DNA from 3 places in the Streptomyces sp. NPDC057694 genome. Region 1 is predicted to be linked to each of the others. Evidence: riboswitches for the same ligand, from Rfam matches in the RefSeq annotation. Region 1 holds a riboswitch; each other region holds the start of a gene.
What was found. A riboswitch is a leader RNA that binds a small molecule or an ion and turns the genes downstream of it on or off. The one in region 1 is predicted to bind cyclic di-AMP.
Positions count from the first base shown of each region.

Region 2: another riboswitch for cyclic di-AMP. It lies ahead of ACFVDP_RS25025 (M23 family metallopeptidase); the one in region 1 lies ahead of ACFVDP_RS13690 (C40 family peptidase).
Region 3: another riboswitch for cyclic di-AMP. It lies ahead of ACFVDP_RS17810 (M23 family metallopeptidase); the one in region 1 lies ahead of ACFVDP_RS13690 (C40 family peptidase).

Region 1 is NZ_JBHVIX010000004.1:335,580-338,826, forward strand. It holds gene ACFVDP_RS13680 (ATP-dependent Clp protease proteolytic subunit) at 84-719, shown strand; gene ACFVDP_RS13685 (hypothetical protein) at 727-1,035, shown strand; cyclic di-AMP (ydaO/yuaA leader) riboswitch at 1,371-1,572, shown strand; gene ACFVDP_RS13690 (C40 family peptidase) at 1,576-2,049, shown strand; gene ACFVDP_RS13695 (DUF6328 family protein) at 2,141-2,638, shown strand; gene ACFVDP_RS13700 (ATP-binding protein) at 2,646-3,101, opposite strand.
Region 2 is NZ_JBHVIX010000012.1:129,572-132,818, reverse strand. It holds gene ACFVDP_RS25030 (M16 family metallopeptidase) at 1-962, shown strand, start outside; cyclic di-AMP (ydaO/yuaA leader) riboswitch at 1,215-1,374, shown strand; gene ACFVDP_RS25025 (M23 family metallopeptidase) at 1,387-2,175, shown strand; gene ACFVDP_RS25020 (GntR family transcriptional regulator) at 2,409-3,095, shown strand.
Region 3 is NZ_JBHVIX010000006.1:330,163-333,409, forward strand. It holds gene ACFVDP_RS17805 (PP2C family protein-serine/threonine phosphatase) at 41-1,150, shown strand; cyclic di-AMP (ydaO/yuaA leader) riboswitch at 1,366-1,502, shown strand; gene ACFVDP_RS17810 (M23 family metallopeptidase) at 1,514-2,551, shown strand; gene ACFVDP_RS17815 (aldo/keto reductase) at 2,686-3,247, shown strand, end outside.

The DNA of each region.
Region 1 (3,247 bases):
GCTCCCCATCGTACGTGATGTACGTCCTGTACATTTTTTACAGGGGCGGCGTCCACCGCGCCCGGATCGCCATTGGAGGCACCATGACCCGCCCGTCCGGCCGTTATGTCCTGCCCGAGTTCACCGAGCGCACCGCGTCGGGCCAGCGCACGCTCGACCCCTACTCCAAGCTCCTGGAAGAGCGCATCGTCTTCCTCGGGACACCGATCGACGACACCTCGGCGAACGATGTGATGGCGCAGCTGATGCACCTCGAGTACACGGCGCCGGAGCGGGACATCTCGCTGTACATCAACTCCCCCGGCGGCTCGTTCAGCGCGATGACGGCGATCTACGACACGATGCAGTACGTCAGTTGCGAGGTGGAGACGACCTGTCTGGGACAGGCCGCGTCCGTCGCCGCGGTGCTGCTGGCCGCGGGAGCGCCGGGCAAGCGGATGATGCTCCCCGGCTCGCGCGTGGTGCTCGACCAGCCCGCGCTGCCGGAGCCGGCCCAGGGACAGCCCACGGACCTGGAGATCCAGGCCCGGGAAATCATGCGCACGCGGGCGCAGTTGGAGGAGCTGCTCGCACGCCACTCGGGCCGGCCGACGGAGCGGATCAGCGCGGACATCGAGCGGGACACCGTACTCACGGCCCAACAGGCCCTGGAATACGGCCTGGTGGATCACGTCCTGCAGAACCGCAAGAACACGCACGGCGCACCGGGCGCGAGGTGAGGCGGCCGTGTATCCACCGGAACTGCCGCCGCTGCCCGCGCTGACCCGCGCCGAGTGCGAGCTGGTGGACAGCTATCTGGCCGTGGTCGATCTGCTGGCGCGCATCAACCCCGCGCGCGGCGACGACACGTATCGGGGCCTGCGCGCGGCCCAGGCGCTGGTCAGCCGGGCGACGGCGCTCCGGGACGCCCTGACCCTGATGCACCAGCGGGGCGAGAGCCGGGTGCACGCGGCGACCCTGGAGCGGGCGCTGCGCGTTCTGGACGGGGAGAGGCGAACACGGGCAGTCACTTTGCCGCCAGAAAACGTCACCTGACGGACAGTTGAAGTCGTCCGACGTCCTTTGGCGGCCAAGTCGTCCGCGTCCCCTGCGAAACGGCCCAGATGGGGTACCGCCGGATGGCGTAGATGTGCGTAGACCCTGAAGACCGTAAGAGTTGCGCGACGGCGGTAGGCGCATCCCGGAATTTTCGGTTCCGCCCCTGGTGCGGGCATGGTCGCGGCTGGCCGCCGGTTCCCGAAAGCCGCACTGTCCACCTGAACGGGTCAAGCGTGAGGAGCCTCACTTACCGCCGGTTCAGCTCGGCTTTCGCCTCAGAGGTGGGTCAAGATCCCTTCCGACGACAAGCCCCCGCCACCGCGGCGGGGCGGTCCGTGCGGACGCCGAGTCCTGCCGCCGCCCGGATGCCAGGTCGACAGGAGTGGATCGGCAGGAGTGGAGGACCCAGGCACGACGGGCCGCCGCAGCAGCCGCTGCGAGCAGTCCTTGGGGTGAAGCCGCGTCCCGCGGCCGGGCATCTTCGCCAGCCCGAACCCGACAGGTCATCCTTCGCAGGCGGCTGACGAAGGGTTGCGCATGTCCGCGCTCAATCGTGTCCCCTCGCTGCTGACCCGGGCCGGCACCGCCTCGGCCCTGACCCTCGCCGTCGCGAGCGCCGGGCTCATGGTCCCCGGTGCCGCGCCCGAGGCGTCGGCGGCCGTGGCCTCGACCAAGGCACTCCAGGTCGCGGCCTCGAAGAAGGGAGCGCCGTACAAGTGGGGCGCCACCGGGCCGCGCCGGTTCGACTGCTCGGGCCTCACGCTCTACTCGTTCAAGCGGGCGGGCAAGAAGCTGCCCCGCACCGCCGCGCAGCAGTACAACAAGACCCGCCATGTCTCCGCATCCCACCGCAAGCGTGGTGACCTGGTCTTCTTCCACTCCGGCCGGAGCGTCTACCACGTCGGCATCTACGCCGGTAAGGGACGCATGTGGCACTCCCCGAAGACCGGGGACGTGGTGAAGCTGCAGAAGATCTGGACCAAGAGCGTCTGGTACGGCCGGGTGCGCTGACCCGGCACCGTCGCCCCCTTTTCATGGTGGCGGGCCGGGCGCCAGGCCCGCCACCATGCCTCGACCGGCCGGAAGGGGTTACCTGGAGAGCATGGACGAACGGAACGAGACGCCCCTGGAGCGAGCCGACCGGAACTTCGGCGAGCTTCTGCAGGAACTCCGTGTCACGCAGACCGGGGTGCAGTTCCTGTTCGCCTTTCTCCTCACGCTCGCTTTCACCCAGCGCTTTCCCGCACTCGACACGGTGCAGCGCGCCGTCTATGTGACGACGCTGCTCCTCGCGGTCGTGGCGGCCGCGCTGCTGATGGCGCCCGCGGCGCTGCACCGGGTGCTGTTCCAGCTGGGGGCGAAGTCCCGGATCGTACGGGTCTCGTCGCGGCTCGCCGCCTGCGGCATGGCCGCGCTCGCCCTCGCGCTCACGGGTTCGGTGCTGCTCGTGGTCGATGTGACGGTCGGCCGGGGCGGCGGCATCGCCGCGGGCGCCGGAACGTTCCTGGTGTGCGTGGGGCTGTGGGGGGTTCTTCCCGGGCTCCTGCGCCGGTCCCTGGCCGGGCGGGCAGCGCCCCCGGACGACGAGGCGTCCGGCTGACCCGCGCTCAGCGGCTGGCCGGGCGGATGTCTCCGCCGGCCGCGGTGCTCTTCCAGGGCAGTGCGATCCACACCGTCTTGCCGCCCTCGGGCGTCGGACAGACCGAGAGTCTGCCGCCGCACTCGGCCGTGAGACAGCGGATGATGACCATGCCGCGCCCATTGTCCTGCTGCACCGCGGCGGGCAGCCGCTTGGGGTAGCGGGGATGGCTGTCGGTGACGCCGATCCGCAGCCGCTCGTCCCGCTCCAGTTCCAGCTCGACGGTGAAGGTGGGGGACAGACCGCGGGTGTGCTGCACCGCGTTCGTCGCGAGTTCGGAGACGATCAGCCGGACCGTGTCGGCGGTGTCGCCGTCACCCGGCATGCCCCACTCCGTCAGCACGTTGCTCACGTACCTCCGGGCCGTCGAGACCGACGCGGGATCGCTCGGCAGTGTTACTGATGCTTCCTGGTGGTCTGCCATGGCGAAGTCGTCCCTTTCCTGTCGGGGCCGCTCGACCGCCCGCCGCGGATCCTTCATTCACCGGCCCCGGCTACTGCTTCGCGCCAGCGTGCCACTTGGATGCGCTTCCAGGGTGGCGATCCCCCAAGATATGCATATATCTGTCG
Region 2 (3,247 bases), on a different contig from region 1:
GCCTGGTGGCCAACCGGCTCGACGAGATCCCGCACGAGAGCGCCAGCCCGGCCCGCCGCGCCGCCAAGGAACTCTCCAAGCAGCTCTTCCCGGCCGACGCGCGCATGTCGCGCCCGCGCCAGGGCACCGAGGAGACCGTCGCCGCCATCGACGCGGCGGCCGTGCGCGCCTTCTACGAGAAGCACGTACGCCCGGCCACCGCCACCGCCGTGGTGGTCGGTGACCTCACGGGCGTCGACCTCGACGGCCTGCTCGCCGACACGCTCGGCGCCTGGACCGGGAACACCGCGGAGGCGCGTCCCGTCCCGCCCGTCACGGCCGACGACACCGGCCGCGTCGTCATCGTGGACCGTCCGGGCGCGGTGCAGACGCAATTGCTGATCGGCCGCATCGGACCCGACAAGCACGACCGGGTGTGGGCTGCGCAGATCCTCGGCACGTACTGCCTGGGCGGCACCCTCACCTCGCGCCTGGACCGCGTCCTGCGCGAGGAGAAGGGCTACACCTACGGGGTGCGGTCCTTCGCGCAGGTGCTGCGCTCGGCGCCGGACGGGACGGGCGCCGCGATGCTCGCCATCAGCGGTTCCGTGGACACCCCGAACACCGGTCCCGCGCTCGACGACCTGTGGAAGGTGCTGCGCACGCTGGCCGCCGAGGGACTGACGGACGCCGAACGGGACACGGCCGTGCAGAACCTGGTGGGGGTGGCTCCCCTCAAGTTCGAGACCGCCGCGAACGTCGCGGGAACCCTCGCCGACCAGGTCGAGCAGCACCTGCCCGACGACTTCCAGGCCCGCCTGTACCGCCAGCTCGCCGACACGGGCACCGTGGAAGCCACGGCGGCGGTCGTGAACGCCTTCCCGGCGGACCGCCTGGTGACGATCCTCGTGGGCGACGCCGCGCAGATCGAGGAGCCGGTCAGGGCGCTCGGCATCGGTGAAGTGACCGTGGTCTCCGGCTGATCGGGACACGTCGAGCCGCACCGCCTCGGAGCCCCGGTGACCGCGAGGTCACCGGGGCTCCGTCGTGTCCGTGATGTCGCTCACGTACGCAAACGCGATCGCCACGCTTCGTAAATGTCCGAAATGGTGCGGAGGTTGCCTGTCTGCCCTGTGGCATGCGCGACAAAAGCCGGGATCCGTTTGTTGATTAAAAGATGTCCCGCTTAGCGTCGGTCCGGCTGTCCGCCGCACCCGTGCCGCGCCCGCGTCACCGGGCAGCCATCGCCGAGTCCCCCATGGCGCGAGCCAGGGGAGCCGGGGACCCACCGCAGTCCCTGGGGTGAATCGGACCCCTCCCGCAAGGAGTGGCCCGTAGGAGACCTTCCTGCTCCGAACCCGTCAGCTAACCCGGTAGGCGAGAGGGAAGGAAAGGATCAGCCTCTTCATGGCGTTCACCCGTGCCACCGGGAAGCACCGTCGTCCGAGCCGCATCACGCGTACCACCGCGCAGGTCGCGAGTGTCGCCGCGCTCACCACGACCGGTGTCGTCGGAGGCCTCGCCGCCCCCGCGCTCGCCGCGGACACCGCGGCCCCAGAGCAGAACAACCTGACGCAGGCCATCTCCATCGGCGACTCCCTCGCCGACCAGATCGACGCCCAGGCCACCGCCCAGAAGAAGGCCGCCGACGCGGCCGCCGCCAAGGAGAAGGCGGAGGCCGAGGCCAAGAAGCGGGCCGAGGAGGCCAAGCGCAAGGCCGAGGAGAAGGCCAAGAAGGAGCGCGAGGCCAAGGAGCGCGCCGCCCGTGAGGCCGAGCGCAAGCGCCTCAACTCCTTCGTGGCGCCCATCTCCGGCTCGTACGTCTCCACCGCCTACAAGGCGAGCAGCGGCCTGTGGTCCTCCGGCAGCCACACGGGCATCGACTTCCACGCCGCCAGCGGCACCGCGGTCCACGCCGTGGGCTCCGGCACCGTCGTCGAGGCCGGCTGGGGCGGCGCCTACGGCAACAACATCGTCATCAAGATGAACGACGGTACGTACACCCAGTACGGTCACCTGTCGTCCATCGGAGTCTCGGTCGGCCAGTCGGTCACCCCGGGCCAGCAGATAGCCCTCTCCGGCGCCACCGGCAACGCGACGGGCCCGCACCTCCACTTCGAGGCCCGCACCGGCCCCGACTACGGCTCGGACATCGACCCCGTCGCGTACCTGCGCTCGCACGGCGTGAACGTCTGACGCACTCCCGCAGCATCGCCCGAAAGCCCCGGCTCGCCGAGCCGGGGCTTTCGCGTTGCCTGTCCTGAGCAGACCGCCGGTGTCCAAAAAATATCCCTGGATTCCGGGCTGCCGTCGGAAATTCAAGCGCGGTGGAATAGAGTCGTTGGGCAAGCGCGCTGACCGGACGTCAATCGTGCTTGTACGGGCGTCAATCGACCGCGTTTCGCGGGGATTAAGGCGGAGGTCGGGTCATGCGCATTCCCGCGCACTCGGTATGCACGGCGATCCGTGACGACATCGTCGCGGGTGTCTACGAGCGCGGCGGCAGGCTCACCGAGGAGCTGCTCGCGCGGCGCTACGGTGTCTCGCGCGTCCCGGTCCGTGAGGCGCTGCGCACCCTGGAGGCGGAAGGGTTCGTCGTCACGCGGCGGCACGCGGGCGCCTGCGTCGCCGAGCCCACCGAGCAGGAGGCCGCCGACCTCCTGGAGATCCGCATGCTGCTCGAACCGCTGGGTGCGGCCCGCGCGGCCCAGCGCCGCACCGAAGCCCACCTCAAAGTGCTGCGCGGCCTGGTCAGGCTGGGGCAGGAGCGCTCCAGGCGGGGGCAGAGCGAGGACCTGCGCTCGCTGGGCAGCTGGTTCCACGAGACGCTCGCGCAGGCCTCCGGCAGCCCCGGACTGATCACCCTGCTCACCCAGCTGCGGCACAAGATCGCATGGATGTACGCGGTCGAGACCCCGGGCCGGCCCGCCGAATCCTGGTCCGAGCACGGTGCCATCGTCGACGCCGTGGCCCGCGGTGACGCCGAGCGGGCCCGCGTCCTGACGGCCCAGCACGCCGAGCGCGCGACGGCGGCGCACCGACTGCGCGTCCCGCGCGCGGGCGAGCGTGTGAGGACTTCGCAACATCCCGTAAACACGGCGGGGCTCCAGCATTAACAGGGGCACCGTATACAAAGAAGTACACAATTCGCGGAATGGGTCGCGACCTGTTTTCCGCTGCCCTTTTTAGTGCCGCATTCGGCGCCGTTGATTTCCCCTGCGCTTTCCGGGGTGCGGAAATTCCGTCGAGCGGTAAAAGGGTGCACAGT
Region 3 (3,247 bases), on a different contig from region 1:
GACGCCGGAAACCGGGCGCGGACGTGGCAGGAGACGAACGGTGGGGAAGCGCGGAGGGCGGCACAGATCGGTGGCGGACAGCGTCGGCACCCGGTGGTTCCTGCGCGTGCTGCCGGTTCTGCTGATCGTGGGCGGCGCCTGCTACGAGTACGTCACGCCCTCCGGCTTCTCCGGGGCTCCGCTGTTCAGCGCGGCGCCCCTGGTCGCCGCCCCGTTCTTCCCGCTGCGCAGCACGATCCTGGCCGGGCTCGGGTCGATCCTCGCCATCCTCGTCGTGCACTTCAGATACACCCAGCGGGTCGGCACCGACATCGTCACCGAGATGGCCACCGTGGCGACCGTCTGCGTGCTCGCCTGCTTCATCAACCAGATCGTGCGGCGCAGCAACGAACAGCTGGACTCCGCCCGGCGGATCGCGCAGGCCGCCCAGTTCGCCGTCCTGCCCGAACCGGCCGACCGGATCGGCGGCCTCGCCATCGCCGCGCGCTACGAGGCCGCGCAGGCCGGCGCCTTCATCGGCGGTGACCTGTACGCCGTCCAGGACACCCCGCACGGGGTGCGCATCGTCGTCGGTGACGTCCGGGGCAAGGGCATGGGCGCGGTCTCCGCCGTCGCCGTCGTCATCGGGGCGTTCCGGGAGGCCGCCGAGCAGGAGGGCAGCCTGGAGGCGGTCGCCCTGCGCCTGGAGCGGGCCCTGGCCCGCGAGGGCACCCGGCGCGACGGCATCGACGACTTCGAGGGCTTCACCACCGCGGTGCTCGCCGAGATCCCGCACGGCGACTCCCGCGTCCGCGTCGTCAACCGCGGCCACCCCGAGCCGATCCTGCTGCTCGACGACGGCACCGTACACATGATCCCGATCGTCGACGGCGTGGGGGCGCTGCCGCTCGGGATGGGGGAGCTGGGGTCCTGGCCGGACCGGGTCGCCGAGGCCGAGTTCCCGGCGGGGGCGACGCTGCTGCTCTACACCGACGGGCTCTCCGAGGCGCGGGACGCCGCGGGCGTCTTCTACGATCCGGCGGCCCGGCTGTCGGGGCGGATCTTCCCCGGGCCCGAGGAACTCCTCCTCTCCCTCGCCGCCGAGGTGCGCGCGCACACCGGGGGCGGCGCGACGGACGACATGGCGCTCCTCGCCGTACGGCGGCCGTGACTCTCCGCAGATGCCGCGGATAACAATTGACGAACCGTCAGAAACGTGGCCGGTTCACACCGTCGGTCAAGTCGACCCGTTCCGCCCGGCCTTGACCCGTTAAATCCCGGGCCAGGACGTGAACGATCAGTAGGAAGAGCTTGGAATTACTGTCGGCTGTCTATTAACGTTCGATAACGCAGCGCGGTCGTCCCAGCCGTCACCAGCGATGGCTCCGCGCGCACGCGCTTAATCCCGCAAGGGAGCCGGGGAACCACCAACTTGGGGTGAATCGGGCATCTTTTGGTGCTCGTAGGAGACCTTCCTGCTCCGAACCCGTCAGCTAACCCGGTAGGCGAGAAGGAAGGAAAGGAGAGCGCCCCCGTGGCGTCGAACCGGCCTGCCCCCGAGTTCTCCTCATTGAAGGATCCGTCGAACGACGCGTTCGGCCCCCAGCCGGAGAGCTGGGAGGAGTGGAACCCCACCGAGGAGTCCGTCCGCCCCGTCCGCGGCAGGCACCGCGTGGCCCGCCAGCGCGGCGGCCTCGCACGCAGCTCCACCGTTCTCGGCGTCGGCGTGATCGCCGCCGTCGGCGCGGGCGGCATCGCCACCGCGCAGGGCGGCAAGCCCGCCGTCCACATCTCCATGCCGGACCTCTCGGCCGTGAAGGACTCGCTGCCCGCGGCCAAGTCGCTGCCCGGCGTCGGCGCGCTCATATCCGACGGCTCCGACAGCTCCGACTCCGGCGCCGCCGCCACCCCGCTCACCACGGTCGGCAACGGCACGTCGGACGCGGGCGAGGCGCTGCGCACCCGGATCCTGGCCCAGGCCGAGACCCAGCAGGACGCCGCCGACGCCGCCGCGAAGAAGGAGGCCGAGGAGGCCGCCGCCAAGAAGGCCGCCGACGAGGCCGTCGCGAAGAAGGAGGCGGCCGACAAGAAGGAGGCCGCCGCCAAGAAGAAGGCGGAGGAAGAGGCCAAGAAGAAGGCCGAGGCCGAGCGCCTCGCCAAGCTGGCCAAGAGCTTCAAGCTCCCCGTCGCCTCCTACACGATCACCGGCACCTTCGGGCAGCCCGGCGCCATGTGGTCCTCCGGCTATCACACGGGCCTGGACTTCGCCGCTTCCACAGGTACCCCGATCTACGCCGTCCACTCCGGCACCGTCACCGAGGCCGGCTGGGCGGGCGCGTACGGCTACCGCACGGTCATCACCCTCGACGACGGCACCGAGCTGTGGTTCTGCCACCAGTCGTCGATCAATGTCAGCGCCGGCCAGAAGGTCACCACCGGCGATGTCATCGGCCGTGTCGGCGCCACCGGCAACGTCACAGGCCCCCACCTCCACCTGGAGGTCCACCCCGGCGGGGACGCCACCGGCATCGACCCGGCCGCCTGGCTGCGCGAGCGGGGCCTGACGCCCTGAGGGGCCTTCTCCGAGAACTCCGGCGGTCCTGGCGGCAACCCCCCGACGCCAGGGCTGCCGGTTTTGCCTGCCCTTGAGACGCGTACCGCCGTCCCCACGGAATTCCATGCTCCGGAAGGGTGTTGGACTGGAGCATGACTTCTTCCGTACTTCGCCCCCTCGGCTCCTCCGGCCTCGACGTCTTCCCGCTCTGCCTCGGCGGCAACGTCTTCGGCTTCACCGCCGACGAGGCCGCCAGCTTCGAGGTGCTCGACGCCTATGTCGCGGGCGGCGGCAACTTCATCGACACCGCCGACTCGTACTCGTCCTGGGCGCCGGGCAACAAGGGCGGTGAGTCCGAGACCCTCATCGGCCGGTGGGCCAAGGCGCGCGGCCGGCGCGACGACGTCGTCATCGCCACCAAGGTCGGCCGCCACCCCGACTTCCCCGGCCTGCGCGGCGACAACATCAAGGCCGCCGCCGACGCCTCGCTGCGCCGCCTCGACACCGACTACATCGACCTCTACTACACGCACTTCGACGACGACGAGACGATCCCGGTCGACGAGATCATCGGCGCGCTCGACGAGCTGGTGAAGGCGGGCAAGGTGCGGCACATCGCCGTCTCCAACATCTCGCCGGAGCGGCTCCAGGAGTCGCTGGACTTCTCCGACCGCGAGGGCCTGGCCCGTTACGTGGCCATCCAGCCGCACTACA